DNA from 2 places in the Chitinophaga sp. RCC_12 genome. Region 1 is predicted to be linked to the other one. Evidence: riboswitches for the same ligand, from Rfam matches in the RefSeq annotation. Region 1 holds a riboswitch; the other holds the start of a gene.

Region 1 (3,428 bases):
ATACCAGGGCTCCACGTAGTTCTTTAACTTATTTTCTTTGCTGTTGTACCGTTCTCCCGTATAAATGAAGCTGTAGTTGGCTTCCCATTGTTTATAGTCGGCGCCCAGTATCAGCGAGCCGCTGTGACGGGGAATGTAAACGATCTGATCGCCGTAAAAACTGTCGGAGGGATCGGTGAAATCCTGTGCGCGTTGGTACGTATACGTGAGCCGTGTGCTGAACTGCACCTGTTTTTTTATAAGCCACAGCGCTTTTGCTTTTACATCCACGCCTTTTATTTTTACAAATCCCAGGTTCTCCATTTGCCAGCTGAGCATGCTGGCGCCGGGAACGGCTACGATCTTATCCTTTACTTCATTGTAATAGACGTCTGCCTCAATACCTGCCTGAATGAGCCAGCTGCTGGCAAAGGTTTTATTCCAGGTGAATCCTGCATCATATTGTGTGGCGAATTCGGGTTCCAGGAAGCGGTTGCCGATCTCGGTATAATAGAGGTCATTAAATGTAGGCATGCGGAAGATCTGTTTGTAAAACCCACGAAGCCGGAAATCCGGTGAGCGCATGGGCTGCCAGGAAACAAATACTGCCGGTGTAAATTTCTGCTGGTAGGGCGCCGAAGCATTTTTCTTTACGGTTTCATTCACAAAGGTGCCCAGCAGGCTGGCCTGTGCGCTGAAGCGGTTGAAGCTGATGTTTGTGGCGGCAGCAGCCAGCGTGGTATAACGGGTAGGGTAGCTGAAGTTGGTCAGGTCCGCATCCAGGCGGTTCCATTGAAAGTCACCGGAAGCCGCAATGGTCCACCAGTTGGTGAGGGCATACTGGTGTGCCATCGAGAAATACATTTCATATTGGCGGTAGTGGTTATCGATATAAAGCCGGGCGGTATCCGGCGCCAGGAACCGCGTGTAGTCGTACGCGTATTTCCCGTTCAGCAAAATGCTATAACGTTTGGTAATATCTTTGCGGAAGCTCGATTGCACAAAGATGTTCTGATCCCATTGACGGTCCACATGCCCGAACACACCGTTTACAATGAACCCGGGCAGCCCGCGCTGCGATTGGTAGTAATACACTTTGGTGCTCCACTCGCCGCCATTGAGCAGGCCATTGAAACCGCCTTCCATGCGAACAGCATTGATGTCGCCGTTTTTCCGGTAAGCGCTGGTATCATATACCAGGTGCCCGTTTTCATCACGTTTCTGGTAGGAAAATTTATACCTGCCGGTAGCATTGATCCATTCGGTGCTGAAGGAGGCCGATACTTTGCTACTGATCTTTTGCTGCCATAGCAAAGAGGGATTGAACAGGCCAAAGGAGCCGGTTTTGATGGTACCCCTGAGATGTGTGTTTTCTCCCGGTGCAAATTTAGGTTTGAGAGAAGTAAGATAGATGGCGCCGGCTGATCCAAAGTCTTTCGCCGGCTGAAAGATGTTACTTTTTTGCCCGTTGTACAAGGCAATTTCCTCCATATTGTCCAGCGAAAACCGGCCCAGGTCCACCTGTCCGTTCTGGGCATTGCCCAGTTGGATCCCATCATAAAATACGCCCACCTGGTTGGTGCCCATGCTGCGGATATCAACGGTTTTGAGGCCGCCGATGCCGCCATAGTCCTTCACCTGCAACCCGGCAAAAAAACGGATAGCATCCGCCACGGAGTGGCTGCCCAGCCGCTCCAGTTCTTTCGCCTGCATTTTCTGCCCGGGGCTTACTTCCCTGGCCGTACGCGGGGCTGTAACGGACACCTCCCGGAGGTCCTTGGATTTTACACTGTCGGCCTGTTGTGCAAAAGCACTCACCGCCCCACAGAGCAATACCAGTAACATCCCGGCGGTTTTCGCCGGTGTTTTAAAACGCATCATTCCCAAGCCTGTTAATGTTCCATCAACAGCTTTCGCAATAAGAAAAATAATCAGGAAAGAGACAAGATACGGGGGATACCCGCAGATTGAATTTATTCCCAAGCTTCATTCCACGAAAGCTTAAAAAAGTAGTTGTATGGCAGGTATTCTGACTTATCTCTGCTTCAGGCGACCTTCCCATTGAATGTTCAACAGTGGTCTGATTGGCGATGCCTTAGCATTGTATGAGACTTACAGCAGCGGGACTGTCCGGGATTTTCACCCGAGTTCCCTTTTAATCAGGTATATCCGGAGTGGACATGCCTGAACCATAGCGGGGCAAAAGTAGGTTATTATTTGATCGATTCAAAACGGGAGCAGTATCCATGTGGGGGTATCCACTATGAAAGCTGACCGAAACCCTGGTTTTTGACAGGGATAGTGCATGGATAGTGCATTGATAGTGCATGGGGAGTGCATCATGAGTGCATGAGTAGTGCATCAGGAGTCCATGCGGACTGTATGCATAGTGCATGGGTTACGCAACGGATACGCTGGTTTCACGCATCTGTGAAGTATGCGCGAGGTAATACCGGGTCAGGGCGGGTGCAGGTTTTATTTTGCCATGGCTGATTCTTCACAATTGTCTTTGCGCCTGGTATCGATGAGATATTGGATCTTCCACCCATCCGGGAGCTTCACCAGTTGGAAGGAGTCTACTCCGCAGTGGGAGAACTGCCCTTTGAAAAAGAAGCGGTAGGGTGTCCATACAGCAGCCAGCCGGCCATCTATCAGGACGGAGCCAAATACAATACGCTCGTCCGCCGCCTGGGCCGGGAGTCTGCCTATAAATGAGGAAAATTCATTGACCAGCGTAGTGTGGATAGTTTGCTTGCCTGCTTTGTCTTCCATCACCGACTGCAATATTGCCCCCGGCGCGAAACAGGCAGCCACCGCCACGCTGTCTGAATTATTCATGGCAGTAAACAGCTGGTTAATAGTGGCTTTCACCGCTTCCTCCGGTGCCTGGGCGTAGAGAGAGGTACCCATGATGATAAGTACGAAGCTGAATATAATACGGCGCATTTTTTTTCTTACAATATACTGATTTTGTATTTGTACCGGCGCCTAACTGATGATGCCTTTCTCTTTTAAAACATCTTCCTCGTTTTCATGACTGATATACATGATTATTTTGAGTGCATCATTAAGATGGTGTAAAATGTAAGTAATCTCAAATTCAATGATTTCCCCCGGATTTTTTGAGAAAACAGCGCCCCATCTGACCAGCGCCCTGGTATAGTGTTTCCCCATCGGCGACGTTTCTACTTTAATGACTTTCATTTCCTGCATGCCGACCTTGTGGTTAAATTTAAACATCTCTTCCAGCCATTGCGTGAACTTTTCATCATTTTTAAAAGTCATGCTTCCTGATGGCGCGGCAGCCATAAAGTTTTCTGCATAACAACTGGCGATGATACTTGTATCGTTGCCTAAGGAGGCCCGGCCATAAGTGGTGAAGAAGTCGGTGAATGATGTCATAACGGATAGTTTATTGGGAGAGCTACAGTTTCCGATATGCTTTTTTC
Region 2 (3,428 bases), on a different contig from region 1:
ATAGCAGCCCTGCTAATACCAGTAGTTTTGTAAACCAATTTCTCCCCTTATCCTACCATTTTAAACAGCTAATATTTATGCCGGAACAACAAAATACAGAATATAAACAATCCTGGAGGGATGAGCATCTTAAATGGATATGCTGCTTCGCCAATGCGCAAGGAGGTCGATTATTCATTGGTATTGACGATAATGGTGTTATTGTCGGAGTGGATGAATACAAGAAATTAATGGATGATATACCTAATAAAGCAGTTAATCACCTGGGATTAGTGGTAGATGTAAACCTGCATAAAAATGAGAACAGGCACTATATAGAAGTGATCGTACCGGAAAGTAGTGTTCCTGTAGCCTATCACGGGGTTTACCATTACCGTAGCGGGAGCACTAAACAGGAACTAAAGGGCATTGCGTTACAAAATCTGCTTCTAAAAAAGATTGGAAAGAAATGGGAAGACATACCTGTAGAGGAAGCATCCTTAAAAGATCTGAATAATTCTACCATTCGTCGCTTTATCTCTAAGGCTGTTGAGATGAACAGAATTCCGTCAACTGCCAGAAAAATGGGTATAGAGCTACTACTGAAAAATCTTGACCTGCTAACAGAACAAGGACAATTAACCAACGCCTCGCTATTGCTTTTTGGTAAAAATCCTATGAAGATATCAGTAACAGCAAGTTTTAAAATTGGCAGATTCGGTAAATCAAGCCATGATCTGTTATTCCAGGATATTGTTGAAACGAATATTTTTGATATGGCAGATCGGGTAATGGAAGTTTTAAAGATGAAATATCTTATCCGCCCAATTTCCTACAAAGGTCTGCAGAGAATAGAGCCATTGGAATACCCCGAACCAGCGCTGAGGGAAGCGGTATTGAATGCTATTATTCATAAGGACTATTCCAGCACGTACATATTTTTACGCGTATATGATGACCGTCTATACTTGTGGAATCCGGGGTCTTTACCGGAAGAATTAAGTATTGAAAAGCTAAAAACGGATCATTCCTCTTACCCCAGAAATAGACATATAGCGAATATATTTTTTAAAGCAGGATATATTGAATCCTGGGGAAGAGGTATTAATAAAATCATTGATTCCTGCGTTGAAGCAGGGTTACCCGAGCCTTTAATTGAAGTTGAGCAAGGAGGATTTAGTATTACCTTCTTGAAAAAGAAACAAACAAATCAGTTAATCAACAGCGAACATCTCGAAGAAAGACAACTTAAAGCCTTATCATACATAAAGGAACATGGGAGTATTAACAATGTCCAATATCAGCAATTAACCAATGTATCCAAACGAACGGCTACAAGAGATTTACAGGAACTAATAGAAAGAAAACTTATAGTAAAATCAGGAACTACCGGAAAGGGCACTACATATAACGAATCTATTGAGTAATACGGGCCTCTAAGGGGTCATATACGGGCCAAAGGGGCCATAAAGGGGCCACAAAGGGGCAAAAGGGGCCATAAACGGGCAATCCATTCATTAAATCCCTCCCACCACTTCATTTTGGGAATTATACCTAATTACCGTAGGTTTGCCTCCGCATTTGGTTCCGCCCCGCGGCGGATTAAAAGGGAATCCGGTGTAAAACCGGAGCTATCCCCGTAGCTGTAATCCTGCATTTATCGTCAGATAAATTGTTTTTCCGGATGAACTCCATACCACTGTCTGCCTGTCCGGCAGATGGGAAGGTCCCGGAAAAGCAGGTAAGCCAGAAGACCTGCCTCTTGTAATTAATCATTCAACGCTTTCGGGTGAAATGCTGTGAATGTGGGCCTGCCAGCCATTTTATGCGCTGTTATTATTTTCGTTTAGCCTAAGGCGTAATGCCGGAGGATAGCCGGTATTATGATCATTTTTCCAGGGTTTAACCCCGGGAGAAAAGTGCGTTGTATTTTCTTAATAAAACAATAAATATGAAAAAACAGTTATTATCCTTTCTGTCTGCAGCACTGATGCTGTTTGTTGCTTCCTGCCAAAAAGACGATGCGTTACAGCCGCTCGAACGCCAACGTACAAACGAAACCGGTACCGGCGGTGTTACGGCTTCATTAATCGCCGGTAAATACGGCAATGGATTTTTTATCGCCAACGAAGGGTGGTTTGGTCACGGCACCGGCGACCTGCATTTCTACTCCTACAGCGGCGATAGTCTTGTCCCTAACATTTATCATGCAGAGAACCCCGCCGGCGCGTTGGGCGGCCCTTCCAACACGCTGCAGTATGCTACTATCTTCAACGGTAAAATGTATATTGTTGTAAAAGCCGGTGGCCCACTGGTGGTGACAGATGCCGGCAGCCTCGTGGAAACCGGCCGTATTACTACCTTACCGGGTAATGATGGTCACGCTTTTATCGGTGTGGATGCCACCCGCGGATTGCTGAGTGCGAAAGATGGCGTATATCCTATCACGTTACCTTCCCTTGCTGTAGGCGCTAAAGTAACCGGTGTAGCGGGTTATACCGGTGATATGTTAAAAGCCGGCAGCTATATTTTTGTGTTGTCCCAAACAGATGGTATCGTTGCTTTAAACAGCAGCACCTATGCCGTAATAAAAAAGTTCGGTGCGGCCAACCTGGCCTTTGCTGCCGGTAAAGACGGCGGCGTATATGCTACCAACGCAGATTCCCTGATCCGCATAGATCCCGCTACACTGGCGCGTACCGCAGTAAAATTGCCTTTCACAGTACCTTCACCATGGGGTGCATGGCGTCATGCTGCCATCACTGCCTCTACAACGGAAAATGCCGTTTACATTGTGCGTAACAACGGCTTTGCCGGTGGCACCCAACTCTATCGCTATATCATTGGTAACACGGCATCTCTTGCATCTCCTTTTATTACACTGCCTTCCGGCCAGTATTTCTATGGCGCCGGTGCAGCGTATAACAAGGATAAAAATGAACTGGTGATGACTACGCTGAACGGCTCTTTCACCGGGGATGTGAACAGGGTACTGATGTATGATGCCACTACGGCGACACTGAAAAAAACGCTCACTTACAACGGATGGTATTTCCCGGCCATGCCTGTATTTCATGAGTAGAAGATGAAATAAAAAGAGGGTGCCTCAAATTTACTTTTGAGGCACCCTCTTTGATTATTTGCCAATTATTCATCCATTAATTCCCTTTCCATCTCCTCAATAGTAGGTAGTTGAGTCTTCAAATTATCCGGTATAATTTCAGAGAGCTCAAAGGGAACTTATACCAATAGGTTTATTCAAATCACGTAAAGCGTATTCGACTTCTATTTTATCCTTCATTCTGCACAATATCATTCCAATTGAGGGACTATCAGTAGGATGTTTTAATTGGCTGTCCACTGCTGATAAATAGAAGTTTAATTTACCGGCATACTCGGGTTGAAATTTTCCAGCCTTCAATTCAATAACCACAAAACAACGAAGGTGC

What was found. Region 1 has a riboswitch for cobalamin ahead of AB6805_RS28400 (TonB-dependent receptor). Riboswitches for the same ligand answer to the same signal wherever they lie in the genome.
Region 2: another riboswitch for cobalamin. It lies ahead of AB6805_RS12995 (DUF5074 domain-containing protein); the one in region 1 lies ahead of AB6805_RS28400 (TonB-dependent receptor).

Annotation. Positions count from the first base shown of each region.
Region 1 is NZ_JBFUPS010000012.1:230,350-233,777, reverse strand. Features, by position in the region: gene AB6805_RS28400 (TonB-dependent receptor) at 1-1,860, opposite strand, end outside; cobalamin riboswitch at 1,981-2,188, opposite strand; gene AB6805_RS28395 (nuclear transport factor 2 family protein) at 2,455-2,925, opposite strand; gene AB6805_RS28390 (hypothetical protein) at 2,968-3,381, opposite strand.
Region 2 is NZ_JBFUPS010000003.1:814,307-817,734, reverse strand. Features, by position in the region: gene AB6805_RS13000 (ATP-binding protein) at 78-1,406, shown strand; cobalamin riboswitch at 1,545-1,757, shown strand; gene AB6805_RS12995 (DUF5074 domain-containing protein) at 1,931-3,061, shown strand; gene AB6805_RS12990 (YhcG family protein) at 3,209-3,428, opposite strand, start outside.